3 regions of the Bacillus sp. ISL-39 genome follow, and region 1 is predicted to be linked to each of the others. Evidence: riboswitches for the same ligand, from Rfam matches in the RefSeq annotation. Region 1 holds a riboswitch; each other region holds the start of a gene.
What was found. Region 1 has a riboswitch for S-adenosylmethionine ahead of J7E37_RS19490 (methionine ABC transporter ATP-binding protein). Riboswitches for the same ligand answer to the same signal wherever they lie in the genome.
Positions count from the first base shown of each region.

Region 2: linked by a shared signal. The riboswitch ahead of mtnW (2,3-diketo-5-methylthiopentyl-1-phosphate enolase) and the one ahead of J7E37_RS19490 (methionine ABC transporter ATP-binding protein) in region 1 are both predicted to bind S-adenosylmethionine.
Region 3: linked by a shared signal. The riboswitch ahead of J7E37_RS08055 (methionine biosynthesis PLP-dependent protein) and the one ahead of J7E37_RS19490 (methionine ABC transporter ATP-binding protein) in region 1 are both predicted to bind S-adenosylmethionine.

Region 1 covers NZ_JAGGQM010000028.1:103,659-113,853, reverse strand. The annotation lists gene sufU (Fe-S cluster assembly sulfur transfer protein SufU) at 1-265, opposite strand, end outside; gene J7E37_RS19520 (cysteine desulfurase) at 255-1,484, opposite strand; gene sufD (Fe-S cluster assembly protein SufD) at 1,484-2,791, opposite strand; gene sufC (Fe-S cluster assembly ATPase SufC) at 2,810-3,595, opposite strand; gene J7E37_RS22665 (YuzK family famiily protein) at 4,869-5,009, opposite strand; gene J7E37_RS19505 (carboxymuconolactone decarboxylase family protein) at 5,286-5,657, opposite strand; gene J7E37_RS19500 (MetQ/NlpA family ABC transporter substrate-binding protein) at 5,762-6,601, opposite strand; gene J7E37_RS19495 (methionine ABC transporter permease) at 6,616-7,284, opposite strand; gene J7E37_RS19490 (methionine ABC transporter ATP-binding protein) at 7,277-8,302, opposite strand; SAM riboswitch class I at 8,589-8,702, opposite strand; gene J7E37_RS19485 (O-acetylhomoserine aminocarboxypropyltransferase/cysteine synthase family protein) at 8,814-10,130, opposite strand.
Region 2 covers NZ_JAGGQM010000002.1:720,888-731,082, forward strand. The annotation lists gene J7E37_RS05395 (1,2-dihydroxy-3-keto-5-methylthiopentene dioxygenase) at 6-539, opposite strand; gene J7E37_RS05400 (methylthioribulose 1-phosphate dehydratase) at 603-1,238, opposite strand; gene J7E37_RS05405 (2-hydroxy-3-keto-5-methylthiopentenyl-1-phosphate phosphatase) at 1,235-1,897, opposite strand; gene mtnW (2,3-diketo-5-methylthiopentyl-1-phosphate enolase) at 1,894-3,117, opposite strand; SAM riboswitch class I at 3,212-3,319, opposite strand; gene J7E37_RS05415 (pyridoxal phosphate-dependent aminotransferase) at 3,395-4,576, opposite strand; gene J7E37_RS05420 (carbon-nitrogen family hydrolase) at 4,703-5,485, shown strand; gene J7E37_RS05425 (DUF2087 domain-containing protein) at 5,746-6,330, opposite strand; gene J7E37_RS05430 (PAS domain-containing sensor histidine kinase) at 6,492-8,075, opposite strand; gene J7E37_RS05435 (thiamine pyrophosphate-dependent enzyme) at 8,244-10,195, opposite strand, start outside.
Region 3 covers NZ_JAGGQM010000007.1:28,818-39,012, forward strand. The annotation lists gene metH (methionine synthase) at 1-511, opposite strand, end outside; gene J7E37_RS08045 (bifunctional homocysteine S-methyltransferase/methylenetetrahydrofolate reductase) at 492-2,354, opposite strand; gene metC (cystathionine beta-lyase) at 2,354-3,532, opposite strand; gene J7E37_RS08055 (methionine biosynthesis PLP-dependent protein) at 3,529-4,644, opposite strand; SAM riboswitch class I at 4,820-4,932, opposite strand; gene J7E37_RS08060 (M4 family metallopeptidase) at 5,359-6,945, opposite strand; gene J7E37_RS08065 (carbon starvation CstA family protein) at 7,242-8,984, shown strand; gene J7E37_RS08070 (cory-CC-star protein) at 9,044-9,307, shown strand; gene J7E37_RS08075 (ArsA family ATPase) at 9,319-10,195, shown strand, end outside.

The DNA of each region.
Region 1 (10,195 bases):
AAGCTTCCTCGATGGGTCTTCCTTTGACCGCCTGCGTCATCATTGAAGCAGAGGACATGGAAATCGAGCAGCCTTCCCCTTCGAATTTTGCGTCCGCTACCTTGCCGTCTTCGACTTTCATCGTCAGCTGGATGCGGTCGCCGCATGTCGGGTTGTTCATATTGACTGTCAGGCTGCCTTCTTCCAAAACACCTTTATTGCGAGGGTTCTTATAGTGATCCATAATAACTTGACGATAAAGGTTATCTAAATTATTAAAAGACATCGCTGAAATACTCCTTTGTTTTGACAAGTCCGGCTACGAGCTTGTCAATATCTTCTTCTGTGTTGTACAGGTAGAAGCTTGCACGTGCTGTCGCGGATGCCTTCAGCCACTTCATCAAAGGCTGAGCACAATGGTGTCCCGCGCGGACGGCGATTCCTTCAGCATCTAATACAGTTGCCACATCATGTGGATGCACATCATCAATATTGAAAGTTACGAGTCCAGCACGCTTGCCGGCTTCCTTCGGTCCATAGATCGTCATGCCTTCGATTTCAGACATTTTATCCATGGCATAGGCCGCAAGTGCGTGTTCATGCTTTTCGATATTGTCGAGTCCGATCTCATTCAGGAAGTCGATTGCGGCACCAAGACCAATCGCACCAGCAATGATCGGTGTTCCGGCTTCAAATTTCCACGGCAGCTCTTTCCATGTTGATTCGTAAAGACCTACGAAATCAATCATTTCGCCGCCAAATTCAACCGGCTCCATTTTTTCAAGAAGTGCCTTTTTGCCATATAATACGCCGATACCGGTCGGCCCGCACATCTTATGTCCGGAAAAAGCGAGAAAATCGCAGTTTAGGTCCTGAACATCAATCTTCATATGCGGAGCGCTTTGGGCTCCATCGACGACCATGATTGCACCATTCTGGTGTGCGATCTCGGCAATCTCCTTGATCGGGTTCATGACACCCAGTACATTGGAAACCTGCATGATGGAGACGATTTTCGTATTCTCTGTCACGGTTTCTCTGACAGTATCAAGTGAAATCGTGCCATCCTCCTGCAAGTCGATATATTTCAAAGTTGCGCCCGTTTGTTTTGCCACCTGCTGCCACGGGATGATATTGCTGTGATGTTCCATATAGGAGATGACTATTTCATCGCCCTCTTTTAGATGATCACGGCCATAGCTTGCAGCTATCGTGTTGATTGCAGTTGTGGTACCACGGGTGAAAATGACTTCTTCGATTGATTTTGCGTTAATGAACTTTCGGACTTTTTCCCTTGATCCTTCATACCCATCAGTGGCTCTTGTTCCAAGAGTGTGCACACCGCGATGGACGTTGGAGTTGTATTCGCGATAATATTTGTCCAGCGCTTCGATTACCTGCACCGGCTTTTGTGATGTTGCCGCACTATCAAGGTAGACTAGCGGGCTGCCATTGACTTCCTGATTTAAAATCGGAAATAATTCACGAATTTCGCGGGCGTTCATTATTTAACTTTCCTTTCGATTACCTCAACCAACTGCTTCTTAACTCCCTCAATCGGAAGCTCATTTACAACTGGTGCAAGGAATCCGTGGATGACAAGGCGCTCTGCCTCAGTTTTTGGAATACCGCGGCTCATCAAGTAGTAAAGCTGCAATGGATCGACACGTCCAACAGATGCAGCGTGACCAGCAGTTACATCATCTTCATCGATCAGAAGAATCGGGTTCGCGTCTCCACGTGCTTTTTCGCTAAGCATAAGAACGCGTGATTCCTGTTCTGCATTAGACTTGGAAGCGCCATGCTCGATTTTACCAATTCCGTTAAAAATTGAAGTTGCGCTATCCTTCACAACACCGTGCTTCAGAATATAGCCTTCGGAATTTTTACCGAAATGGATGATGCTAGTTGTGAAATTCTGTGTCTGTTCTCCACGTCCGACAACTACAGTCTTTGTGTCGCCGTAAGAACCGTCACCAACAAGGTTGGTTACATTATCAGAAATTGTGTTTCCATCGTTCATCATGCCAAGAGCCCATTCGATGCGAGCATCTCTTCCTGCGTGGCCGCGGCGGTTCACATAAGTTGTAACGCCTTCAGCCAATGTATCAACCGCACCATACTGGATTTTCGCGTTTTGGCCAGCGATTGCTTCAGTTACGATGTTCACCAATCCGTTCACTTTGCCAGTTGTTGAGATATAGTTCTCGACATATGTCACAGAACTATTATCTTCAGCAACTACAAGCACATGATTGAAAAGGTTCGCTTCAGCATCATCATGCAGGAAGATTGCCTGAATAGGGTTGTTCAGCTGAACGTTTTTAGGAACATAAAGGAATGCTCCGCCGTTCATGAAAGCTGTGTGAAGAGCAGTCAAACGGTGCTCGTCATTTTTAACAGCTGTCATGAAATATTTCTTCAGCAAGTCGCTGTATTCCCGTGCGGCTGTGAAAATATCTGTGAAAATAACGCCCTTCTCCTGCATTTCCTTTGAAAGCTGCAGGTATGCAGGCTTATTGTTACGCTGCACATAAAGGCTATTTTCCTTTGCTTCCTGGTCTACTAGCGCTTTAACATCCTCAGGAAGTTCGTCGATGGATGAAAAGACATCGCTTTTCACAAGCAGTTTTTCAAACTGAGTGAAATTCCACTTGTCAATTTTCGTTTTATCCGGTCTTGGCATGGAAAGATCTTCAGCTTTCGCAAGTGATTGTACACGAAGCTCTGTCAGCCATTCCGGTTCATTCATTTCTTTTGAGAAGGAAGTAATGTACTCCTGGTCAAAAGCCCATTTCGTTTCCGTAGTCATTATAAATCCCCCCAACGCTTAAGCTTCTTGCCCAACTGTTTCGTCTTCGATGCCCAGTTCTTGTTTAATCCAGTCGTATCCTTCTGCTTCTAAGCGCTGTGCAAGTTCTGGTCCACCAGACTTAACAATGCGGCCCTGCATCATAACATGAACATAGTCAGGAGTGATGTAGTCAAGAAGGCGCTGGTAGTGAGTGATAATCAAGCAGCCGAAATCTTCGCCGCGCATTTGGTTGATTCCTTTAGAAACAACCTTCAATGCATCGATATCAAGACCTGAGTCGATTTCGTCAAGGATTGCAATTTTTGGTTCGAGCATCATCAATTGTAGAATCTCGTTACGCTTCTTCTCGCCGCCGGAGAAACCTTCGTTAAGATAACGCTGTGCCATATCCAGATCCATCTCTAGGAATTCCATTTGCTTATCCATCTTGCGGATGAACTTCATAAGTGAAATTTCATTCCCTTCACCAAGACGGCTGTTCAGAGCAGAACGCAAGAAGTCAGCATTCGTTACACCGCTGATTTCGCTTGGATATTGCATCGCAAGGAAAAGACCAGCACGAGCTCTTTCATCAACTTCCATTTCCAGAACATCTTCGCCATCTAAAGTTACGGAACCGTTTGTTACTTCATATTTCGGATGACCCATGATTGCAGAAGATAAAGTGGATTTACCAGTACCGTTTGGTCCCATGATCGCATGGATTTCTCCACCCTTTACTTCGATGTCCACACCTTTTAATATCTGCTTGCCTTCAATCTCAACTTGAAGGTCCTTAATTGATAATACAGATCCTGCCATAATATTACCTCCGTCAATATAGAAAAGATTTTAAGCCGACTATTGCCGTCTTTAGCTCTATTCTCATTTTATTCTCATTACAATCTTATAACAAATGAAAAGTGTTAGCAACACTTTAGAAGTGGAAAGAAATACAACGAACCCCGCAGATTTTTGTCAAACCCCCATTGATTTTTGGCTCATGCCGAGTGGGAAGGAAACGACCGAGCAAATTCATTTGCTCGCAGCGTTTCATTTCCACACGGCAGTTTTCAGCCGTGGATGAAAAGCCAGTGAAGCGTCAGCTTCACGATGTATGTCAAAAATCAGCAGAAACCCTGACATACTTCTTATTCTGCAGATGGACCTCCTAGTCTTCTTTCCACTTCCCCCAACCCGCCATTCAGCTTGCTGAATGGCGACATGCGACACGACGACATAACACGATTTCATTTTAACAGAACAAGCAATTTAAAGTCGGGATATCCGCTCAAAGCTTGTACATCATTTTATTTTTCACCTTCTGTTATAAAAAAATGTACTAGATGGCCTAAGCAATGCAGGATCCTGCTGGATTAATTACGGAGGCTAGGCCCGATACGAAGTTAGACCGACTTCGGACTACTTTTCACTTGGTTCCTCCAAACCTGTCTGAAGTTGCTCCTTTTCAGACAAGTTTTCGTCTTGGACACCAAACCTGTCTGAAGTTACCTCTACTTCGGACAACTTTTCCTCCTTTGGCTCCAAACCTGTCTGAAGTTACCTCTACTTCGGACAACTTTTCCCCCTTTGGCTCCAAACCTGTCTGAAGTTACCTCTACTTCGGACAACTTTTCCCCCTTTGGCAACAAACCTGTCTGAAGTTACCTCTACTTCGGACAACTTTTCCTCCTTTGGCAACAAACCTGTCTGAAGTCACCTCTACTTCGGACAACTTTTCCTCCTTTGACACCAAACCTGTCTGAAGTTACCTCTGCTTCGGACAACTTTTCCTCCTTTGGCACCAAACCTGTCTGAAGTTACCTTTACTTCGGACAACTTTTCCTCCTTTGGCTCCAAACCTGTCTGAAGTTACCTCTACTTCGGACAACTTTTCCTCCTTTGGCAACAAACCTGTCTAAAGTTCCCCTTTCTTCGGACAGCTTCTCCCCTTTTGGCACCAAACCTGTCACAATAACGGCTTGAGTAGGAAACTGATCTCCCCGAGGTAATTTCAGTACAACATAATAAAGAAACCAGTGCATCATTCACACTGGTTCCCAAAGAGTTTCTTCTATATAATATATTCTCTCGCTTACGAGTGGACTTTTCTGTCCAGGTCTGCGACCATCCGTTGGCTTTTGATATAATCTCTTTCGCGTTTTCTTTCGACTTCCATTCTTGCGTCATGGTTCATGCTGTATACCTCGTAACTAATTCCATGAGCTCCATGCATTGCTTTTTCCATTTCACTTGTGTAGTTCAGTTTGAGCTGACTAATAGTGAATCATCCCTTCGGTTTTTCGCTTTAATAAGCGTTTTTTTGATAATGCAATCTTAACACCTTTTATTTACCACTATCAAAGCGGTTAAAACCGTTAATTTTTGGATGTGATGGAATATGGCGGCCTAACGCGACTTCACCTCTGTCATTCTTAGAATACTGGCAATATCCTCCCAATTGAAGCCTTTCCTGTTATTTAACAGCCATTTGAACTGAATTTAACAGTTTTTACTGCTTCAAAGTATTCAGTTCGGACATTGCTTCCTGGACGAGTGTCACGGCCTGGCTCATTGCTGCGCCGCCGCCAAATGCAGCTGTAACTCCAACCGCCTCCAGAATTTGCTCCTCGGACGCCCCCTGATCAAGGCATCCTTTCAAATGGTAGATAATGCAATATTCATCCTGGGAATACAAAGAAATCCCAAGTGCAATCAATTGTTTTTCTTTTTGCGTCAAGGTTCCTTCCTGAAAACATACTTCCGTGAATGCATTATAGTGGCTTGCAAGCTCCGGCATTTTTTGCGTGAAAATGCCCAATCCTTGCTTATATTCATGAAGAGCTGCTTCTGTTGAATTCCGGGGTTCATAATGATGCTCCATTGTTTCCACTCCAATCTGCTTTTTTCTCGGTTAGTATGTTAATTTTCCTGGCCCGTTATGCGGCAAAAAGAAAAAGCAGGCTGCCCGCCTGCTTTTGTTAGGAGTTATTCTTTTACTGGTACGACTGCACCTTCATATTTTTCAAGGATGAAGTCCTGGATTTCTTTTGAATGAAGCACTTCAACCAGCGCCTTGATTGCTGGCTTGTCAGCATCTCCTTCACGTACAGCAATTACGTTCACATAAGGAGAATCGCTCTCCTCGATTGCGATAGAATCCTTTAGAGGGTTCAAACCAGCGTCAATTGCATAGTTGGAGTTGATCAATACTGCGTCGCCTTCACCATTGTTGAAGATCTGCGGAAGCATTGCTGCTTCATACTCTGTATCAAACTTTAGTTCTTTAGGATTTTCTGCAATATCATCAATTGTAGCTGTTACTTTTTCTACGCCTTCTTCAAGGGTGATCAATCCCTCTTTTTCAAGCATTGTCAAAATACGGCCATGGTCTGCTACTGAGCTGCTCATAATGATGTGCGCACCCTTTGGCAGATCATCCAGTGTAGTATGTTCCTGGGAATATATACCGATAGGCTCGATGTGGATGCCGCCAGCATTTTCAAACTTATAGCCATGTTCAGCCATTTGTGACTCAAGGTAAGGGATATGCTGGAAGTAGTTAGCATCCAGCTCGCCTGAATCAAGGGCCTGGTTTGGCACAACATAGTCATTGAATGTCTTGATTTCCATCTCGTAACCTTTTTCTTCAAGTAATGCTTTTGCTTCTTCCAGAATTTCTGCGTGAGGTACGTTTGAAGCACCTACGACGATTTTTTTGCTTTCTTCCTTGCCGCCTTCTCCTCCAGTGTTTTCCTCAGAAGTTCCACAAGCTGCAAGTCCCGCTGTTAAAATTAGTGCTAACAGTGCTAATAACCATTTTTTCATTTCAATTCTCTCCTTTATCTCTTATCTAATTTTCTAGTGAAGAAATCCCCTGCAAACTGGATTATAAACACAATTATCAAAATAATGATGGTGGCCATCAAGGTGACATCATTCCGGCTTCTCTGGAAACCTTCAAGGTATGCCAGGTTCCCAAGTCCGCCTGCGCCGATGACTCCGGCCATCGCAGTGTAACTGACCAGCGCGATTGCCGTCACTGTAATACCGGAAACCAATGCTGGCATCGATTCCGGCAGCAGCACCTTCCAGATGATCGTTGTCGTCTTGGCCCCCATAGACTTTGCTGCTTCAATGACCCCTTTATCAATCTCACGCAAGCCAATTTCAACCATCCTTGCGTAAAATGGAGCCGATCCAATGATCAGTGCAGGCAATGCAGCGTTTTCCCCGATCATCGAGCCCACGATGACCTTTGTAAAAGGAATCAATAGGACGATTAAAATAATGAACGGGATCGATCTGAAAATATTAACAATTGCGCTCAATACTAAATTGACCGGTTTGTTTTCCCAAATATTGCCCTTAGATGTCAAAAACAGCAGCAGTCCCAGGATTGCTCCAAGGATGAAAGTAGCCACAACGGAAATGGCACTCATGTATAGTGTCTCAACTGTCGCTTCCCACATTCTGTCCCAGTTGACATTCGGAAACAATGTCTCAGCCATTCGAAATCACCTCCACGCCGACTTCATGCTGGCCGATATACTCTATTGCCCGGGCTACTTCGCCCTCTTCACCATCAAGATGGATGAACAAGGTTCCATATGAACCATTTTGTGTCTGCGAAATTTTACCCTGGACAATATTGACCGTTATTGAAAACTTACGGATCAAGTTGGTGATCAGCGGCTGTTCGGTCCCTTCACCTACGAATGTCAGCTGGATAACACGACCATGTGGATATCGCTCAAGTAAGTGGTCAACTGTTTCCTTTGTTTCCTCCGGTTCTGTCACCTGCTGGACGAATCTTTTCGTGATTGGCTGCTGTGGATTCTTGAATACTTCCAAAACAGGTCCTGTTTCAACAACCTTTCCGCCTTCCATTACGGCGACACGGTGACAGATTTTCCTGATAACGTGCATTTCATGAGTGATCAGGACGATCGTAAGACCGAGCCTTTTATTAATATCAACAAGGAGATCAAGAATCTGGTCAGTCGTCTGCGGATCAAGTGCTGACGTTGCTTCATCCCCAAGCAGTACCTTAGGATTATTGGCAAGCGCCCTGGCGATTCCGACCCTTTGCTTCTGACCGCCGCTCAACTGGGAAGGATAGGCATCTCCCCGGCCCTCGAGACCTACAAGTGTGATTAACTCTTTTACCCGTTTCTCTCTCTCAGCACTTGGAACTCCTGCAATTTCAAGCGGGAACGCGATATTCTCTGCCACTGTTCTTGACCAGAGCAGGTTGAAATGCTGGAAAATCATGCTGATTTCCTGGCGGGCCTTGCGCAGTTCTGCTCCCTTAATCCTGGAAACTTCCTTTCCGGCTACAACTACAGAACCTGATGTCGGGATCTCCAGCCCATTCAGCATTCGAATCAAAGTACTTTTACCGGCACCACTGTAGCCGATGACTCCGTAGATTTCTCCTTCCTTGACTTCAAGGTTGACATCATCGACTGCCTTAACCTCTCCCTTGTTGGAAGGATAAATCTTTCTGGCATTTTTTATTGTAATCAATTGACTCCCCCTCTTTGCAACCGAGTATTCCACACTTATTAAAACCGTTAAATTTCCCTAAAAATAAGAAGGTTATCAATCTAGTTTCCCATTCCCTAACCGAAAAAATTCAAACTCAGTAAAATCGGGCAATAGGCTCTTATCCTTAACGGGAAAATTGTGCTCTTGTGATAAAATCTTTTCGGACATGCTTTTTGGCTATAACTTTTTAGCATTTATTCGAAAAGAACAAAATAAAAGCCTTCCTGCAAGTGAGCAGAAAGGCATAGTAATAGTGGATTCCTTTCTCTCATCTGTCAAAGCGATCGCTTTGCGTGAATTGGCACCATTTCAGCAAGCAATGCTTACTGACGGTTGCCGGGCTTCATAGGGCACTTCCCTCCACCTCTCTTGATAAGAGCACGCTATTAAATTATCTAATCGGTTTTAAGTTACGAGTGTGATTGTAGCACGGAGTAAAAAAGTGTGTCAATAAAATTATTTTCAAATATTTTCTGGAAGGTTATGGATTTCAAATTTTAGCCGGGACTCCAGGTACTCCGGTCGCTTTTTCGATCGCCTGCTCCAGGTCTTCAATGATGTCCTCAACGTTTTCAATCCCCACTGACAGGCGGATTAAATCTTCAGGAACCCCAGCTGCTTTAAGGCCTTCTGAGTCCAGCTGCTGATGGGTTGTGCTTGCAGGATGGATAATCAGGCTTTTTGCGTCGCCGACGTTCGCGACATGGGACCATAATTCTAATGAGTTGATCAGCTTTGCTCCGGCTTCCCTGCCGCCTTCAATTCCAAAAATGACTACTGCCCCGGCTCCCTTTGGAAGATAACGATCTGCCAATTCTTTGTCAGGATGTGACTCGTGACCTGGATAGCTGACCCATGTAACAGCAGGATGGGACTCAAGGTAACCTACGATTTTACGGGTATTGGCGATATGCTCCTTCATGCGGACATGCAAAGTTTCTATGCCAAGATTGAATTGGAACGCACTCAGCGGACTGAGTGCCGGTCCAAGGTCACGCAAAAGCTGTACTCTTGCCTTTACGATATAGGCGGCAGCACCGATTGCTTCACTGTAGACAATGTTATGGTAGCTGTTGTCCGGCTCATTGAAGCCTGGGAATTTAGGAGACTTCCAATCAAAGTTTCCGCCATCCACAATAATCCCGCCCATGACTGTCCCATTTCCTAATAGCCACTTGGTTGCCGAGTGGACGACGATATCTGCGCCATGTTCAATTGGCCGGCATAGATATGGTGTTGCAAATGTGTTATCGATGATCAGCGGAACACCTGCTTCGTGAGCAACTTCGGCCACAGCTTCAATATCCAGAACCCTGAGACTTGGATTGCCGATTGTTTCTGCATAGACTGCTTTTGTTTTTGGAGTGATCGCCTTTCGGAAATTTTCAGGATCAACAGAATCAACTAAGTGAACTTTTATTCCATACTTTGGAAGGGTGACAGCAAATAGATTGTATGTGCCCCCATATAGATTAGCGGCAGCGACAATCTCATCACCCGCATGCGCAATGTTCAGGATGGCCATCGTGATGGCAGACATCCCGCTTGATAAAGCGAGCGCACCTACACCGCCTTCAAGCAAAGCCACTTTTTCTTCCAGGGCAGTAACAGTCGGATTATGTATCCTTGAATAAATATAACCCGGTTCTTTAAGTGCAAATAAATCTGCTGCATGTTCTGTGTTTTCGAATTGGAATGCATTGCTCGAATAAATTGGTACTGCCCTTGCTCCGGTCACCGGGTCTGGTGACTGGCCGCCATGTACCCCCAGCGTTTCTATCCTGTAAGTCTTTTGCTCATTAGTCATCTCCATCTCTCCAATCTAAATAATTTATCTGAAAAAACAAAAACCCTCTTCCTAAGAAGAGGGTC
Region 2 (10,195 bases), on a different contig from region 1:
TATGATTACTGGCTGACTTTTTCCTCTTCGTAAATTGGCACCCAGCCTTCAGTTGTCACGAAAATTCTTACCGCAACTACCTGGCGATCATCCTGAAGAGTGAAATAATGACGTGTATTTTCAGGGACTGAAATCAAGTCTCCAGGATTCAGGAACACTTCAAAAAATTCTCCGTCATTACCCTGGATGACAAACACTCCATGACCGCTTACGATGAATCTTACTTCATCATCTGTATGATGATGTTCCTGCTTAAAATTCGCAAGCAGCTGGTCAAGATTCGGTGTATTGTCTGACAGTGAAATGACATCCTGTGCCTTGTAGCCTCTGCGTTCTGAAATGTCTTCAATCTCAGCTTGGAATGCGCCGAGGATTTGCTGTTTTTCCTCGGCGGTCAACAGGAACTTCTCCTGAAGGTTTGATGGCAGCTTATTGATATCCCACTTTTCATAGATAACTTCCTGTGCGTTCAGAAATGCTTCTACCTGCTGCTCATCAACGATTCTTTCCTTTGTACTTTGTTTTACAATATATGCCATGTGAATCTCTCCCTTTTATAATGTCTTTTATCTTTTAATGAAATCTGCTTTAATGATCCTGAGTTAAACCACCTTGAACAATTGGAATGGTTTGTGTTCGAGCAGCCTTAACTGGTAGCGGAATAAAAATTCAGTGGCCTCAAGAATTTTCTTTGCTTCAAAAGCGTTCCTTCCCCACACAGTGATTCCATGGTTACGGATCAAGACCGCACCTGTATCCCCTTTAACGTGCTCTGAAAATGCTTTAGCCAGGGTTGGTATATGTGCATAATTCGGAATTATCGGAATCTTAAGGACAGCATCTTCCTCCCAAATATCGAAAGCCTTGATCAATTCCTGCCCCTGGAATTGCACCTCGCCCCTGTCTCCATAGACCTCGGAGATGACATTATTGTCAATTGTATGGACATGGAGGCTGCAGCCAGCATTTGTCCTTTTGTATACCTCAACATGGAGCAGCGTCTCAGCTGATGGCTTTAAATGGGTATCCTCAACCGGCCGGCCAAATTGGTCAACCAGCAAAAAGTCCTCGTCCGTTCTTTTCCTCTTATCTTTCCCGCTTGCCGTTACAAGGAATTGTACCGGCTCGTTGTTCACTTTGATCGCCAGGTTGCCGCTCGTTCCCATAAACCAGTCACGCTCTGCCAGTTCAGTCTTTACATCCGCCAATTCTTCCCACTTACCTTCTAAAATGCTCATCCTCTCACCCCTGTCTCAGTTTTAAGAGCTTCAATACAGTCATAAAACGTTTCAAATGGTCTATATGCGATTTCCCACTCTTCGCATTTATCCTTCAAGTAATCTCTAGCCAGTACAAGATCTGCTTTTTTGGCAGCTTCCAAATCTGTTACGGAATCCCCGATGACGATTTTATAAGCATCGCTTTGTTCTAATCTTCTCATGATTGTTGGTTTGCAGCAGCCGCAATCATTTGAACACTGATCATCGCAGCTGTTTGGCCATTCAATTTTTATTGTTTCGCCGGAAAAATCTGAACCGTTGCAGTAGATGCCTGTTATCGGTCCGAATGGTTCAATGATTGGTTCGAGAAAAAAGTCAATACCGCCGCTGACGATGTAAACAGGAATTCCTTCTTCATGGGCAAAATCAAGAAACTCCTGAAAACCCGGACGGATCCTAGCCTTCTCTTTAGCAAACTGAATAATTTCTTCCTTCTTGGAGACCGGAAGGAGGGAAAACATTTTCCCTACTCCTTCCCTGATTGAAATACTGCGGTCAAGCACCGCTTCTTTTATTTCATCCCAGCCATCAGGCGCGAATTCCTTCATGATCGCTATGATATTATCCTTTTCGGTTACTGTTCCGTCAAAGTCACAAAAAATCACTGGCTGACTCACTTTGCCACCGCCTCTGACGAACCCCAAAGAGCAATAGCAGCTTTCAACTCATCATGCTCAAGTGCGCCTTCTTCAAGTGTTTTTCCTTGAAGTACGGTATCAATTGCCTGTCTGAATGCCTTCCCGCCGCCCTGTGCTCCACGAGGATGTCCATGGACGCCTCCACCAGCATTTATGATTGAATCCACACCGAAATCTTTTATAAGCAGCGGTACCATTCCAGGATGAATGCCTGCTGATGGAACCGGGAATGTCCTTGTGAATTGATCCTCAGCAGTCAGTGCCTCGGCTATTGATAACGCCTGCTGCTTTTCGAGTGCCACACTTCCATAAGGTGACGGGAACAGCGAGAAGTCAGCCCCGGCATAGCGGAGTAATTTTCCCAGAAGCAAAGAATGTGAAAAACCATATTCATCAGCCGATGTCAGCGCACCGCTTACTGCAGGGTGAGCCATGATTGGGATGCCGATTTCATCATCTTCCCTTAGTTCCTGTAAAACATCCAGGCCATAGGCAAACACATTGAACAACAGTGCGTCGGCTCCAAGTTCAGCCGCTTTTCTTGCTTTGTCCTTCAACTGTAAGGTTCTTCCTGTTAGATTGGCAGCATATAAGGTTCTGTGCCCAGTAGATTCATATACTTCTTCAAGGACCTCTTTACCAAGAGCGATCCTTTTTTCAAAAGGTGTAAGCTCATTTTCAAACAGTATTTCATCGTCCTTGATCAGATCAACACCACCAAGGCTTTGTTCTTTAAGCTGTTTTAGCAGAAAGTCCATATCACGTCCGATGACACCTTTGAAGATGCTCATTAGCAATGGACGATCATAAACACCAAGCTTGCTCCTGATTCCTTCAATTCCAAAACGCGGACCCGGAAAGTCTTTCTTTAATTCATCTCCAAATTCCAGATCGATAAGTTTTACCTTGCCATCAAGCGATAGTTTTCCAAAAACTGTTGTAAGAATGGCTGGCAGGTCTGGAGAAAAATTGAGAGCAGGGTAAGCGATTTTGATTGTTGCCACTGTCTCTGAATTGTTGTCCTTACTTGAACCTTCAACAGAAACCACTCTCCCCTTATGTTTTCTCAATTGTTTTTGATCCAGTTCCGGCAAATCAGTCCAGGACCCTACCGTCAGCCCAAGCGCGATTCCCTCTGCTTTTATCTCCGGGTTATGTTTAGCATCATGGATTATATATGTCGCTGTAATTTCACTCATGAGGATCAATCCTTTCATTACTTGTGGACCCATTATTATTTTGGGCATAAAAAAACCTCTTCACAAAGAAGAGGTTAGAAAATACACTAAACTCTTCTCATCTTTCAGCTTTCGCTGCAAGAATTAGCACCGTGCCCAGCTAAATGCTGGATCGGTTGCCGGGCTTCATCGGGCTCGTCCCTCCGCCTGCTCTTGATAAGAAAATAATTTAATCAAGTTATTTAATTGGTTAAAGTGAATTTGTTAATTAGGATTATGTCAGGTTCGTAAATCAATGTCAACTATTTTTTTTGAATATTTCCAAGCTTTCAATCCTGCCAACTGCTTCACGCAATCTTTCTTCCGAAGTCAGCAAGCCAACCCTCACAAAACCCTCGCCATGCTCACCAAACCCTACACCTGGCGCAACTGCTATGTGTGCTTTTTCCAGCAAGAAATCCGCGAATTCAACTGAAGTGAATGGTTCTGGAACCTTCAGCCAGGCAAAAAATGAGCCTTTTGGAGCAGTCACCTCCCAGCCAATTTTTGTAAGACCGTCAATAAGTACGTTTCTTCTAGATTCATATAAATCATTCAGTTCAGCAACGCATTCTTGCGATCCCAGCAAAGCTTCTGCTGCAGCTTCCTGCACAGCACCAAACAAGCTGACATACATATGGTCCTGGAGCAAGTTGATTGCGGCTATTACACTCTTGTTCCCTGCCGCAAAGCCAACACGCCATCCAGCCATATTATATGTTTTTGACAATGTATAGATCTCGATCCCCACTTCCCTTGCATCCTCGGACTGTAAAAAGCTTTGCGGGCGGTTCCCGTCAAAGCCAATCGCTCCATAAGCAAAATCGTGTACTACACAAATTTCATTTTTTCGTGCCAGCTCGATTGTCTGATCAAAAAATTCTTTATCAGCCACTGCACCTGTAGGATTATTTGGGTAGTTGAGGAACATCAGCTTTGCTTTATCCAATTGATCTGAGCTTAACTCATCATAATCAGGCAGAAAGTCATTTTCTTCACGGAGTGGCATGGTCACCATCTTTGCCCTGGCAATCTCGACTCCAGACCAGTAGTCAGGATAGCCGGGATCTGGAACGAGAATTGTGTCCCCAGGATTCAACAGGCATTGAGGTATTTCTACGAGACCGGCTTTACCCCCGAATAGGATGGCAATTTCCTCTTCCGGATTAAGATCGACCCCATATTCTCTTTTATAAAACGCTGCTGCTGCTTCTTTTAACGAGCGAAAACCCCTGAAAGGCGAATACTTATGGTTAACCGGATTATCCGCAGCTTGCTTCAACCTTTCAACAATGTGCTGTGGAGTCGGCTGGTCAGGGTTCCCCTGCCCCAGATTTATTATGTCTGCCCCTTTTTCTGTATAAGCGCCCACCTTTTGCACCAGTGAAGCAAAAAATTGCTTGGGCAGGCTTTTCAGTAAATCTGATTGTGGAAATTCCATCTTCTCACCTGCTTAGAAAATATGTTATTATTTCAAAATTTTAATTGAAATTCTAGTCACAAATGATATAACGTAAAGAGTAACTTGTAAAGATATAATTTTCAGAAAGTATGGCGGTGATGAAGGATGAAATTTAAAATTGCATGCCTGCAAATGGATATTGCCTTTGGGGATCCTGCACAAAACTACAAAAACGCATCTAAACTGATTGCAGAGGCAAACTCTCAAAAACCTGATATCATAATCCTTCCGGAGCTCTGGACTACAGGGTATGACCTGAATAATTTAAAAAACACTGCGGAAGAGGATGCACAAGCAGCCAAAGCGTTTTTCAAGGATGCTGCCTTGGAATACAACTCCCATTTCATAGGCGGTTCTGTTGCCAATAAAACAGAATCAGGCATTGAAAATACATTGCTTGTATTTGATAAAAATGGAGTACATGCGGGAACCTACAGCAAGCTTCACTTGTTCAAGCTAATGGATGAGCATTTGTATCTGGCTGCCGGGAAGGAAAAGGGGTTGTTCTCTTTGGATGGCCACAAATTTGCCGGCCTGATCTGCTATGATATCCGGTTCCCGGAATGGGTCCGTGCCCATGCACTCCATGATGTCGAAGCGATGTTTGTTGTCGCTGAATGGCCAATCCAGAGGTTGGAACACTGGCGGGCATTGCTCATCGCCCGTGCAATCGAGAACCAATGCTTTGTAGTAGCCTGCAACCGTGCTGGTTCAGACCCTAACAATACTTTCGCCGGCCATTCATTGGTCATTAACCCATGGGGTGAAGTGATCGCTGAAGGTGGAGAAGGCGAGGAAATCCTCCTGGCGGAAATCGAGCTTGACGAGGTTAAGGAAGCAAGGAGCAAGATTCCTATCTTTACGGATCGCAGGCCAGAACTATATTAAAACAAAAAGCGGAGGCGACTGCCCAACTCCGACAAGCGTTGGAGGGCCTGACAGTGAAGTCGCTCTTTGACTTCATTGGCAGGACCGAAACGTCTCGAGGAGTTAGGAGCCGCAGCTAGACAAGCGTCTCGAGGTGCTAGGCGCTGGAGCTGGATTAGGAAAACCCAATAGTTATTCACACTTGTTTGATTCTCTAAACACTATGAAAAACCGCCCAGGGACAATGCCTAGGGCGGTTTTAATGCTGTTCTAGAGGGAAATCACTCAGGTTTTGCCCACATTTCTTCAGGGTTCAATTCATAAATCCCATTTTCACGATACATGTAATGATTGATGATGAACTCTCTTCTGATTGTCGCATAATCCTCGTGGAACTTCGTGATATATTCGTTCAGATCCTTTTCCGGATATTTTTTTCCGGCTTTCAAACCTCGGACCATGTATTCAAATACCATCAGTCTCTTCTTCCGTTGTGCCGGTATATTTTTTAATTTACCGTCTTTCGTAAAGAAATTATCGATCACCTTTTGCCTTTCGATATTTTGTTCAATCATAGCTTCCACCTTCCCTTCTTTTTTCTCGATTAACCTGCCTAGCGTCCTTGCCTGTTGCTTGATTACTGATTCATTAAGGTGAAAATAAATTGTATTTTTGTCTCTGCGCTCAACAATGACATTGATATCCCGCAGTTTCTTGATATGATGTGTGATTGTTGGCGGAGTAAGGCCCAGCTTTCCGGCAATCGCCTGGCCATGAAGCGGCCCGTTCGCTAGTAATGCCACAATCCTGATCCTTGTAGGGTCTCCCATCGCTTTATGGAAGGCGACAATTTTGTCCAATTGCATAAAAACACTCCATTTAATTTAATATTCATCTAATTAGGTATACATCTAATATTAAAGCATTCTTTGCGAAATTTAAAGGGGATTTGGAGAATTTTTTATTTCTCCTGGATGGACCCCTTTTATGGCACCGCATCCACCCATGGAAAAACGCCTGATTGATTTCAATCAGACGCTTCCTTGGTTATTGGCAAATAAATATGAAAAATAGTTCCGTGCCCCACTTCGCTCTCTATTTCGATTGTACCCCCGTGTTCTTCAATGATTTTGAAACTCACCATCAGACCGAGCCCTGTTCCTCTTTCCTTTGTGGTGTAAAAAGGTTTCCCAAGCTTTTTGATCTGATCGGCCGGGATTCCTTCGCCTTCATCCTTGATGCAGATATGTATTCTGTTCCCTGGAGCCTGACTGACAGTCACAGTCACAAAACCCCCTTTTGACATGACTTCTAGTGCGTTTTTTATGATATTGATAAAGACCTTTTTTAATTGATTAGGCTCACACATAAGTTCCGGCAAATCATCGTCATAAACGGTTTTGATTTGCACATCATGGAGCACCGCCTGTGCGCTAAGAAGGGCCACAGTCTCATCCATGATTCTTGAAATATCGGTATATTCAAATTTAATTGATTGCGGTTTGGCCAAGACCAGGAACTCATTGATGATTGAATCAATCCTCTGCAGTTCGGTCTTGATTACCTGGAAATATAGCGAATAAGCATCACCCGAGCTGCTCTCGAGCAGCTGGATGAACCCTTTTAGCGCGGTCATTGGATTACGGATTTCATGGGCAATGCCTGCTGCCAGTTCCCCTAGCATATTAAGCGTATCTGACTTATGCAGCTGGGCTTCCATCTCTATTTTTTCAGTGATGTTCCTGAACACAATGAGATTCAAATTGTCGACCAAGTGACGTTTGATACTGTATTCAAAATGCTTCATCCGGCCATCTTCATATGGAATGGTAATCCTGCCGTCCAGCCTCCCTTTACGAAGCAATGCCTCGATTTTTTCATCGATCAATTCTTCGGAAAGTCCGAGATTCATGAACAGCTTCTGGAAGTTTTCCTCTTTCAGGTCTTCCGGCTTCAATTCGAGTTTTGCCCTTCCTGAAGGATTAATCTCGTAGTGCTTGCAATCCTCCTCCCAAAGAATCATCCCCTCAATTGATCCTTCAAAAATATTCCTGAAGCGCTCTTCACTTTTCCGCAGCCGCTGTTCCATATAATAGCGCTCACTTGCATCACGGACAATGGTCATATGATAGCCATCGCCAGCATTGAGCTTTACAGTAAATTCAAGCATCCTTTTCTCCCCATTCGGGAGCAAAAAGAGAGTTTCCTCACGCAATGCACCTTTTTCATTGATCGTTTGTTTCATCTCTCTATATTTCTCGTCTTTTTTATAGATAAAGTCCGTTATTTTATGTTTTAACAATTCATCTTGTGTGAGCCCGAAAATCTTACAGGTTGCTTCATTAGCTGCAATGATTTGACCACATTTCCCCCAGAACACAATCCCATCCAATGTATCCATGAAAAAGCTTTTCAGCAAACCCTCGTCCGTACTGAATCTATCAGCGAAATTTGTTGCCGGGCCTTCTGCAGGGACCTTATGTACAAAAGAGTCGGATGCTTTTCTCTGATCGCTATTGATCCTCTCTATTAATGAGGAATTTTCTTGTTCTAAAGCGGCTATTTTTTCCTTCAGTGCTTTAATCTCATCTGCCTTGTTAGCACTACTCACCAGAAAGCCTCCTTGTCGGATTCCCATTTTTCTAGTAATTTCTACAAGGATGGTAAAAATCCCTTTAAAATCGTGATTATTTCCTGGATATTCTGCTTTCTTTTCAACCATCGTTTAGTAGTTTGTAAAACAAAAAGAGAAGCCAAATTAATGGCTTCTCTTCGTTTCTTATAGGTATTCGTTCTCATGTTTAGCCTTCAGACGCTGCCATCTTTTTTCGACTTCTTCTTCAAATTCTACAAGCATATCTTTATTTTCTTCTTTTAATAAATGCTTGGTTTTCCCCATATATTTCAACCAATCAGCTAATGGAATCTTCTTGTTTTTTGCTTCAGGATCATAGGTTATGTTTGTGATACCTTGTTCCACTTCGTATAACGGGAAGAAGTTCGAGTTCACAGCTGCTTCGACAATTGTCTGGCCAAAGCGGTCTTCCGATTTCCAGTTGAGCGGGCATGTTATCAAAAGCTTACCGTAAACAGTACCTACATTTTGCGCATACCACTGTGCCTTCGCAGCCTTCTTGACAAGGTCCTGCGGGAAGGCCTCCGTTCCAGTGAACACATAAGGTATATTGGTAGATGCCATGATCTGGGCAGTATCCTTATGATGGAATGCTTTACCCTTTTGTGCCTTGCCGACGTTTGATGTGCTCGTCATGTGGCCAAAAGGAGTTGAGTATGATAGCTGGGAGCCGGTATTCATATACCCTTCGTTATCATACTCAAGCATGATCAGTTTGTGTCCGCGTAGTGCCGTACCGATAGCAGACCCCATGCCGATATCCATACCGCCATCGCCGGTTACCATTACGAAGGTTGCATCTGCAGACACTTCGATTTCACCGCGGCGCTTCAGTTCAAGGAATGCTTCGAGAGTACCTGATAACGTTGCTGCACCATTCTGGAACAGGTTATGGATTGTCGTCTGCTTATGGGATGTGTGAGGATACGCTGTTGTGACAACATAAGCACAGCCCGTTTGGAAAAGTATAACCAGGTCTCCTTCAATTCCTTTAAAGAATAGCTCCAGTCCGCCGAAGATGCCGCAGCCTGGACACGCGCCGTGACCTGATGCAATTCGTTTCGGCTTTGTAGTCAAGGCTCTTAAAGGCGGAATTTTGACATTCAGTTTATTCTTTTCTTCATCTCTTGTTACCTGGATCAGTCCTGAATTATAGACATCGCCATGCTGCGGTTCAATGACCTGCTTCAACGCTTTTTCAGGATCGCCAGCAACATGTCCGTAATAGTCGAACGGCTTTTCTGCATATCCTATTTCCATAGCGTCAATTGCCATAGAGAAAAATGCTTCAGCATCATCTGCATAGAAGTCTTTGCCGCCAAGTCCAAACACCCTGCTCTGGACGATTGTCGCATTTTCCCTGTCTTCCTGCAGTGCGGACTTAATTTCGTGCGTCAGGTTTGGCCCATGTCCGCCGTAGGAATCTGCGCGCTCACCAACAAGAAGTGATTTGACATTCTTCAAAGCTTCCCTGATTTCCTGTGCAGGGAATGGCCGGATGATATTAGGGCTGATGACACCAGCCTTGATTCCCTTCTCACGAAGCCTGTCTACAACATCCTTAGCAGATTCAGCCGCAGAGTTCAACAGGAACAACGCTACGTCTGCATCTTCCATTTGATAAAGGTCTAGAATATCATAGTTGCGTCCTGATAGTTTGGCATATTCTGCCGCCACTTCTTTATAAACATCTTTCGCTCTGTACATTGCTTCTGACTGCTGGAAGTGGTTGTTGATCAAATCGTCGCCATTCATGTGGGCTCCGATTGTCAACGGCTTCTTTGGATCTCTGGCAAAATTATATTCAGTCGGTGCTTCGCCAACAAATCGCTGGACTACAGCCCGATCCTTGAAATAGTTCACTTTGCGCTTTTGGTGGGATGTAAAGAAGCCATCATAAGCCACCATGACTGGCAGGCGCACATCAGAGTGTTCTGCGATTTTCAGGGCCATGATGTTCATATCGTAGACAGCCTGTGGTGTCCTGGCGGTCAGGATCACCCATCCTGTATTTAACGCAAAATACAAATCTGAATGGTCACCACGGATATCAAGCGGACCGCTGATTGAACGAGTTACCAGGTTCAAGACCATCG
Region 3 (10,195 bases), on a different contig from region 1:
CTTTTACGTTCAACAAGTCCTGGCTCGTTTCAAGCAGGAGCAAATCGACATTCCCATCGATCAAGCCAAGCGCCTGTTCTTCATAGGAAGCAGACATTTCTTCAAAGGTTGAGCCACCGGTCACGCTTAGTGTTTTGGTAGTCGGACCCATTGAACCAGCCACAAATCGCGGCTGGGAGGGAGTGGAGGCCTTGTCAGCCGCTTTCCTGGCAATAAGGGCGGCTTCTTTGTTGATTTCATAAGCTCTATGGCCGATGCCATATTCATCAAGGACCAGGCTCGTAGCACCGAAGGTATTGGTCTCCACGATGTCTGCACCGGCTTCAAAGTATTCCCGATGGATATTTTCAATTACTTCCGGAACAGTTATATTCAGGATTTCGTTACAGCCGTCATATTCTTCTCCGCCAAAATCTGCGGGGGTCAAGTCTGCCTGCTGGAGCATCGTTCCCATCGCTCCGTCCATGATCAGGATTTTATTCTTCATCTGTTCAGTTAACAAGGTTGACATTCTGTTTCCTCCTCTTTAGAAGGCTGCTGCACTCATTAGCGTAGCTCGATAACTCAACACTCATCTCATAATTCATAAAAGGTGTGATGATATAGATTCCGTTAAACAGTTCTGCTGCAGCCTCAATCAAACCTTTTGTAATCGCGATGCCTTCCTTTTTGGACAGCAGCGGTTCATTATTGAATTTCGCCATAATGTTGAGTATTTCCTGTGAAATCTTGATGCCGGGAACTTCATTATGAAGGAATTCAGCATTTCTGCTGCTTGTTAGCGGCATGAGTCCGATATAAACAGGGGCATCAATATGCTTTGTTGCTTCATGGACCTCCAAAAGCATTTTTTCAGAGTAAACTGGCTGGGTGATGAAATAATCTGCACCAGCGCGGATTTTCTTTTCCATCCTCATGACAGCCTTTTCGATGGAACGAACATTTGGATTGAAGGCAGCACCAATAGAGAATGCACCTTTTTGTCCTAAATCTTTTCCAGAATAGGAGAGACCATCATTAAACTGTTTGATCATCTCTATTAGCTCGAAGGAAGAAACATCAAAAACAGACGAAGCACCAGGAAAATCACCGACACGGGCAGGGTCACCCGTTACGGCTAACACGTCATGCAGCCCGAGTGTATGCAAACCCATTAAATGTGACTGAAGGCCAATGATGTTCCTGTCACGGCAAGTTAAATGTACAAGTGGTCGCAAACCGATTTTTTCTTTTACCAGATGGCCGATAGCTGCATTTGAAATTCTGGGTGAAGCAAGTGAATTGTCTGCAAGGGTCAAGGCATCAATACCAGTATCCTTTAATGCTTTTGCTCCTTCAAAAAAGCGTGTCGTATCCAGTTTTCGAGGTGAGTCAAGCTCCACGATTACGGATGGACGTTCTTTCACCACTTGATGAAGTGGAGCTAAAGGTCTTTTTACGTCAGCGGGTGTGACAACAATTTTCGGCTTCTTTGCAGGGAGTTTCTTATCCAACACTGGCGGCAACCCTTTTAGCTCATCAGCAAATGCTTTGATATGTTCTGGAGTCGTTCCGCAGCAGCCGCCAATCAGCCTGACTCCCTGGTCACGGAAGCTGCGGGCAGACTTGCCGAAGTACTCAGGATTGCCTTCGTAATGGAATTTACCATCTGTGTAGGCAGGCAGTCCGGCATTCGGATAGGCGGAAAGGAAGGCCTTTGATGGCAGCTCTATCTGCTCAAGACTGGAAATCATATGATGGGGACCAAGTCTGCAATTCAGACCCACAAGATCAGCGCCAAGATCCTCTAGTCTATTGAAAACTTCCTGAAGCGGGGTCTGGTCCTGCATGATTCCTATTTCCTGGAGGGATACCTGAGCAATGATTGGCAGGTCGGTCTCCTTCCGGGCTATCTCAAGAATGGTCTCGATTTCTTCCATATCATAAAATGTCTCTAATAAAAGTCCGTCTACGCCCTCAAGGAGTAAACAGTATAGCTGCTCCCTGAAGCTTCTTTTAATTTCCTCAATCGGGATGGCGGAAGGCCTGATTCCCCGGTTGCCGCCAATCGTGCCAAGTACATACGCATCAGTGCCTGCAGCCTGTCGGGCGAGCTTTACCGCCGCACTATTAATCTCTTTTACCTGATCCTCGAGCCCATATCTTTCAAGTTTTATATAATTGGCTGCGTATGTGTTCGTCTGGATTAAGTCGGCACCCGCATTTATATAGGCCTTATGAATCTGTATTACTTCTTCAGGATGGGAAATGTTCAACTCTTCAAAACAGATACCGGCTCCATAAGAGTGGAGGAGAGTGCCAATTGCTCCATCGGCAATTAATATTTCATTTTCCAGTCGTTTCAGGAAACTCATTAGACTTCCTCCTTTTGTGCTGCTAAAGTTCCTATGTAATCAAAAGCTTGCTCAAAGTCCGCAATCAAATCGCCGGCGTTTTCCAGCCCGACAGAGAGTCGAAGGAGGCCATCAGTGATTCCACGCCTTTCTCGTTCGTCCTGCGGCATGGCCGCATGTGACATTTTTGCAGGGTAGGAGAGGATGGATTCTACTGCTCCAAGGCTGACTGCAAAAACTGGAAGTTTCACTTGTTCTATAAATCTAGTTAAAACCTCCGCATCTTCCAGTTCAAATGAAAGAACCGCTCCTGGCCCATATGCCTGCTGGATCTGAAGGTCTGACTGCGGATGATTCGCAAGACCAGGGTAAAAGACATCCTTGATTAAAGGCTGCTTCTTTAAAAATCCAGCGATTTTCTTTGCGCTTTGCTGAGATTGGTTCATTCTGACTGACAAGGTTTTAATGCCTCTCATGACAAGCCACGCATCCTGAACCCCCAGGACTGCCCCGAACGAGTTCTGCAGGGAATAAAGCCTATTGGCCAGTTGTTCATCCTTAACTACCGCCAGACCCGCCACAGTATCACTGTGGCCGGAAAGAAACTTTGTGGCGCTGTGAAGGACAATATCAGCTCCAAGTTCAAGCGGACGCTGCAAGTATGGAGTCATGAAAGTATTATCAACAAATGTAAGTGCGCCGTGTTTCTTCGCTATTTCGCTGATCGCTTGAATATCTGTTACCTTCAACAGCGGATTAGAGGGAGTTTCAGCATAAAATAATGCAGTATTTGGCCTAATCGCTTGTTCTACCGCTTCAAGGTCTGTCATGTCCACAAAAGTATGCTCAATTCCAAAACGGTTCAAAACATTAGTAACCATTCGATATGTCCCGCCATAAACATCCTCGGTGATGACTACATGATCTCCCTGAGAAAGAAGCAAAAAGGCAGTTGAAATGGCAGCCATCCCGGAAGAAAAAGCAAAACCTCGTACACCGCCCTCTAGCTCGGCGATTATTTCCTCAAGTGCCTCTCTGGTTGGATTAAGGCTGCGGCTATAATCATATTTTCCGAACTTGTCTGCCGACGGCTGGTGGAAGGTTGAGGCATGCTGGATCGGTACGCTTACTCCACCGGTTGCAGGGTCGAATTTATGCTTGTTATGGAGCAGATGGGTTTCGAATGTATATCTGCTCATATCGCTTCTGCCTCCTGGCTTGCCTTTTGGAATGCGTCGTCTAAATCATTTATCAGATCGGCAACATTTTCGATTCCCACAGAGAATCGAAGCAGTCGGTCACAAACCCCGGTTTTTTCACGAATTTCAGCTGGGATATCAGCATGTGTCTGAGTCGCAGGGTAGGTAATGAAGCTTTCGACGCCACCAAGGCTTTCTGCAAAAGTAATGGTTGATAGACTTTTAAGAAACGGATTGACCATAGCAGGAGAGTGTACTCTGAAAGAAATCATTCCGCCTCTGCCTGGATACAAGACATCCTTCACTGCATGATGATTCTGCAAATAATCTACCAGTTCCCTGGCATTTTGCTCGTGGCGTTCCATCCTTAATGCCAGTGTTTTCATCCCGCGAATGAGCAGCCAGGAGTCGAAAGGACTTAACACCGCACCACCGCCATTATGATGAAGGAAGAGGGAATCACATATCTGCTGTCCCCTGGCAACGATGAGCCCTGCAAGGACATCATTGTGACCTCCAAGATATTTAGTTGCACTATGGATCACGATATCTGCACCTAAAGCCAATGGTTTTTGCAGCAGGGGGGTGTAGAAGGTATTATCCACAATCAGCAGAATACCGCTCTCTTTTGCGATATTTGCGATGGCTTCAATATCAGCCTGCTCCATCAGCGGATTTGTCGGCGTTTCTACAAAAAGAGCCTTTGTCCTATGATTGATTGCGGATTTGATTTCGTGTAGATCTGCCATGTCAGCATATGTACTATTTAACCCCCACTTTTTGAAACCCTGCTCAAGAAGACGGTAAGTTCCTCCGTATAAATCCTTAGAGACAATCCATTCATCCCCGTGTTCAAATAAGGACAGAACGGTCCAGATTGCTGCCATTCCGGAACTGCAGGCAAATCCCCGTTCACCTTCCTCAAGGTCTGCGATCGCTTTTTCAAGAATTTCACGAGTAGGGTTGCCAGTGCGGACATAATCATATCCGCTCGATTGGCCAATCCCTTCGTGGCGGTATGCCGTCGTTAAATAGATTGGTGGGTTGACCGCACCTGTTGATGATTCACTTCTGTTGCCAAGCTGCGCTAACTTCGTATCGATTTCTGCCAATGTATTCACTCCTAATGAAAGATAGTCAGATGGCAATTTTTGTTTTATGAAAAGACGAGATAATCGACTTAAAAGGGACTTGATCTACAATTTTGCAGGAAGTCGGTTACGAGAAGTCCCTAATAAAACAAAAAAGCCTTCTTAAGAAGAAGACTTTTACAGTTGATAGCCATTCTTCTTATCTGCCAAGTTTTTAAAACTTGCTGGAATTAGCACCTTTTCAACAAAAAATAGTTGAAGGTTGCTGAAGCTTCACAGGGCCAGACCCTCAGCTTCTCTGGATAAGATTTCATATTATTGAATTATTAAATTTCTCTAAATATTACAGCCATTATTGCAGGATGTCAATCATTTTATTAAAGCAGTGAAGTATATATGCAGAAGATTCCTATAGTGTCAGTTTAATTAAAGTATCCGTCATGGCATAGTGATTCTGTTTTGACAGCTTTTCAGTGTGTGTGGCCAAAGCTGTCAAGATTCTGCGGGTTTTGTGACAACTATTCTGGTTTCGAGGTCAAAGCTGCCAAAATTCCCTTTGTTTTGTGACAGTTTTTCATGATCCTAAGCCAAAGCTGCCAAGCTTCAGCAGACTCAATCCAGCTTACTCAAAACCATAATTCTATTCTTTCATTCAAACGAGAAAGCGCGGGAGCATCAGCATTGAAAAACTGGCTCACAAGAATAAATGAGCCAGTCTTACTAAATTTAAAGTTATTAATATATTCCTACAGCATCAAATGCTTTGTTGACAGCTTCAACTTCTGCCGAAGCTACACCATACAGGTCTTTTGCTGCTTGTACAGTTCCTGCCCGTGCCTGGCTGAAATTCGTGGAAGAAGTGAAATACACAGTGTTTGCACGGTAGAAGATCGCTCCCATTTTATCTGTTCCGACTCCCGGGACCGATACTCCATAATGTGAACCGCCTTCGCTCAGAAGGTAGGCAGCTTTATTGATGATTCCGCTGTTGATATGGACTCCGCCATTGTCGGATGTTCCAGTATAACGTTTCGAATAGTGATCCGGATCACCATATTTTGTAGGGTCACTCATTGAACGAAGGGCGTCACCAGCCGTATTTGGAGTGTAGATATCTTCGCCAATCTCGAAATCTGGGTTATTGTTGTCATGGAATTCAGCAAGTGTGCCGAAGATATCGGAAATCGCTTCATTCAATGCACCTGATTCATACTGGTAAACCAGGTCAGAACTGAAATCAGTCACAGCATGTGTCAGTTCATGCGCCACTACGTCAAGAGCACCGGAAAGCGGGATGAAGGTAGCGCCATCTCCATCACCATATACCATTTGCTGCCCATTCCAAAATGCATTGTTGTAGCTTCTGCCGTAATGGACTGTGGAATTCAGCGCTGCGCCATTGTTGTCATATGAATTCCGGCCAAAAGTGGTTTTATAGTAATCATAAGTGAGGCCTGCATAGTAGTGGGCATCTACTGCGGCTCCGTCATAAGCAGCGTTCAGGTTATTATCCGCATCGACCCAGAGGGAACCTGGCGTTCTCTGGCGGTTCTTGGCATCATAGGTGAACACACCATTTCCGCGAGTATTGTCCTGTAAGTAATAAGAGCCATTTGAAAGAAGCGTGTTCAACGACTTCGTGTCACCCAGCACTCCGACACCTGATCCAACCGTATCTGCTCCGTTTAAAGAAGGATTGTTTTTTCCAGCAGTATCAATGGCGTTGTATTTATTAATAATTTCACCTGTAACAGCGTTGATAAAGTACTGGTAATTGCCTGGTTCAGGGCTCAGGAAGTTCAACGTGACATGGTAAGCGTACACTGCTTGATCCTCACCAGGATAAACAACAAATTCAGCCGTTGGCGTTACTTCATATTCAGGCTTGTAGCCCAAATCACCTTCAGCCACGGCAATTGCATCTCTCTGGGATTTTTTGCTGGAGACTTTTAAAAGCTTGTCGCCCAGTCCCTTGCTGACAGTTCCGCTAAAAACCTTAAGAACACCGTTTTCGTCAACTCTGGCTGCCTGTGTTGCTCCCCAGACAGGAACTCCATTATAGACCTGCTGCAGTCGGACAATATCTCCGCCAAGCTTGTCTGCTTCCTGAGATTTAACAGCAAAACTATCATTTGTTCCCAGATTGTATTTTCCTTTCGAAGCTTTCAGGTACCCAAGGACAATATCCTTTGCTGCTTTCTCTGATGGATTTGTCAGCTTGCCAGCAACAAATTCAGGTACGCCATGGCTTTTCGTAAACTTGTTGGACGGTGAATCTGCTGATGGGGCGGCAAAGCCTGTGGCAGCAACCAATCCGCTGATTGCAAGGCTTGCTGTCAAACTTAGGGAAACGACTTTCTTCAAATAAATTCCTCCTAAAATCAAATTCTATCTAATAGGAATTAGTAGATTATCATATTTATACTTTAATAGTCTGAACATTTCAACAACTAAGTCTAAACTCGTCGAATCTGTAGGTTGGGAAATATTTTTGATAGAGGGATGAATGCTTGAATACAGGATTTTAAGAAAAGTAGTCAGAATTTATTGACTAATTAAGCAATATATTTTTATTATTAAGTTGTAATACCAACTCATAAAAAAGGAGGTTAATAAAAATGAATTCTTTATGGTTAGCCGTGATTGGGATGATTGTCTTTGCGATTGGCTATCGCTTCTATTCCAAGTGGGTAGCAGAAAAGATTTATCGTCTAGATCCTAACTACGTTACGCCGGCACACCAGTATTCGGATGGGGTGGATTTTGTCCCAACGAAGAAAATGATTCTATGGGGCCACCATTTTACCTCTGTAGCCGGAGCTGCACCGATTGTCGGGCCAGCAATCGCTGTATATTGGGGATGGCTTCCTGCATTCCTGTGGGTTACTTTGGGGACGGTCTTCGCGGCAGGTGTCCATGACTTCGGAACTCTTGTCCTTTCAGTCAGGAATAAGGGGCAGTCAGTAGGTACCATCACAAATAAGCTGATAGGCAAACGTGCGAAAATCATGTTCTTATTCATTATTTTAATCCTTGTTTTGATGGTCAACGCCGTTTTTGCATGGGTCATCGCGAACTTATTTGTCAGCTTCCCGGCAAGTGTCCTGTCCGTATTCCTGCAAATTCCGCTTGCAATCTGGATTGGCTATGCTGTTTATAAAAAGAAAAAAGGGATGCTTCTGCCTTCATTGGTCGCACTTGCTGTCATGTATGGTGCAGCAATCCTGGCCAGCCGTGTACCGGCCTTGCAGATTGATCTTGTGAAATATTTTGGTGGAGCGGATAACACCGTCATGTTCGGGCTGAGTGGTGTATCAATGGCATTCTTAGTCTGGATTATCGTGTTGATGGTATATGTGTACATTGCTTCAACACTGCCGGTCTGGAAGCTCCTTCAGCCTCGTGATTATATTAATTCACACCAGTTGGTTGTTGGTTTATTCATTTTATATGCTGGGTTAGTCTTCCTTCAGCCCGAGGTTACAGCTCCTGCGATGAATGCAGCGGCTACTGATGTTTCCTGGTTCCCGCTATTGTTCATCACAATAGCCTGCGGTGCGATTTCAGGGTTCCATGGACTGGTTTCTTCAGGTACATCCTCCAAGCAGCTGGAAAAAGAAACGGATGCCCGTTTTGTTGGATACCTTGGTGCGGTTGGGGAAGGTGTTCTTGCGCTGATCGCCATCATCGCGGTTGTCACCGTTTTTGCGACAAAAGCTGACTTTACCGCTGCGTATTCAAGCTTTGCGGCTGCAAGTTCAGGCGGTCTTGGCAACTTCATCAATGGTGCTGCCCAGCTTGCGACTGGCATTTGGATTCCGGCGGACATCGCTAGGACAATTGTTTCTATCATTGTTGTCAGCTTTGCCGCTACAACTTTGGATACTTCAGTAAGATTGATGCGTTATATCATTGCCGAAATCGGAAGCGAATACAATGTCCAGGCTTTGACTAAAACCCATGTAGCTACAACTGTCGCAGTTGTTTCCAGTGCAGCGCTTGTACTATTGCCGAAAGGCCCTAACGGATTCGGTTCTGGTGGATACCTGTTGTGGCCGCTGTTCGGAACAAGCAACCAGCTATTGGCAGGTGTAAGCCTTCTGCTCGTTTCCATCTGGCTGAAACGTCAGGGAAGGAATTACTTCGTTACCTTCATTCCAATGGTTTTCGTTTTCTTCATGACACTCTGGGCTATGATTCAGCAAGTCGTTTTCCAGTGGTCTGGATATGGGGGCGGCGAGCTGAATATGCTGCTCTTTGGTATCGGCGGACTGATTCTGATATTTGTCTTCTGGATTATTATCGAGGCAGTCGCAGCCTTCAGCAGGAATAATCCACCGCCATTAAGCAAGGAAATGTAATGAAATGGAGGCCGGGCGACCGGTCTCTATTGTCATTTTTAGAAAGAGAGGTAATCAAGATGGGTTTTTATGAACAATTTAAGCGTGCCATAGCTGTGTATGATGAGATTCTCAGGCAGCCGCACAGGACCGAAATAGCCCGTGAATTGAGAGATGAAGAAGACCTGTTTATGCTGCTTTGTTTTTCAGAAATGCTCGGCCTGCCCAACCCGGCATTTTACTATACGCTTGAACTCTACCCTGTCATCATCGAGCGTTTTCATGATTGGCATCTGAGGGCCGGAATGGAAAAATCCCCGCTTGAAGGAATACGCTGCTGTTAGGAGGAAGTGTAATGGATATGGTGGAAAAGAAGATCTATTTTATCGGCGGAAAAGGCGGCGTTGGCAAAAGTACTACATCTGCAGCCATGGCGCTCTTACTTGCGCAAAAAGGGAAAAGGATTCTGCTGGTTTCAACCGATCCCGCCCATAATACAGGGGATCTATTCCACCGGAACTTTACTGGCGGTAAAATTGAAAATGCAACCCGGAATCTTGATGTACTGGAGATTGACTCGGAGCAGGAGTCCAGGAACTATATCAATAGTGTAAAAGGCAACTTGAAAGGCCTGGTGAAAGCGACGATGCTGGAGGAGGTTAACAGGCAGATTGACATGGCAGCATCCTCGCCTGGTGCAGAAGAGGCAGCGCTGTTTGACAAGATCACCTCATTGGTCCTGGAGGAAATAACAAATTATGATGCCATTGTTTTTGATACAGCACCGACAGGACATACAATCAGGCTGCTGACACTTCCGGAATTAATGGGCGTTTGGATGGACGGGCTGTTGGAACGGCGCAAAAAAGTGAATGAAAATTATGCACAGTGGATGAATGATGGTGAAGTGGTTGAAGACCCTTTATATGATAAGCTTAATGAACGAAAAAACCGTTTTAAGCGTGTAAGAGAAATCTTGCTTGATGGCATACAAACCGAGTATGTGTTTGTACTAAACGCCGAGCGCCTTCCAATCCTTGAAACGAACAAGGCAATCGAAACATTGCACCAGCACGGTATACATGTTAACTCGATCGTTGTCAACAAGGTCATCCCCAAGGAGGCAGACGGAAGGTTCATGGCGCAAAGGAGAACGAATGAGCGTTTGTATCTTGATGAAATCAAAGAGAAATTCAAAAATCAGAGACAGGTTTTCTTGCCGCTCCTGGAGC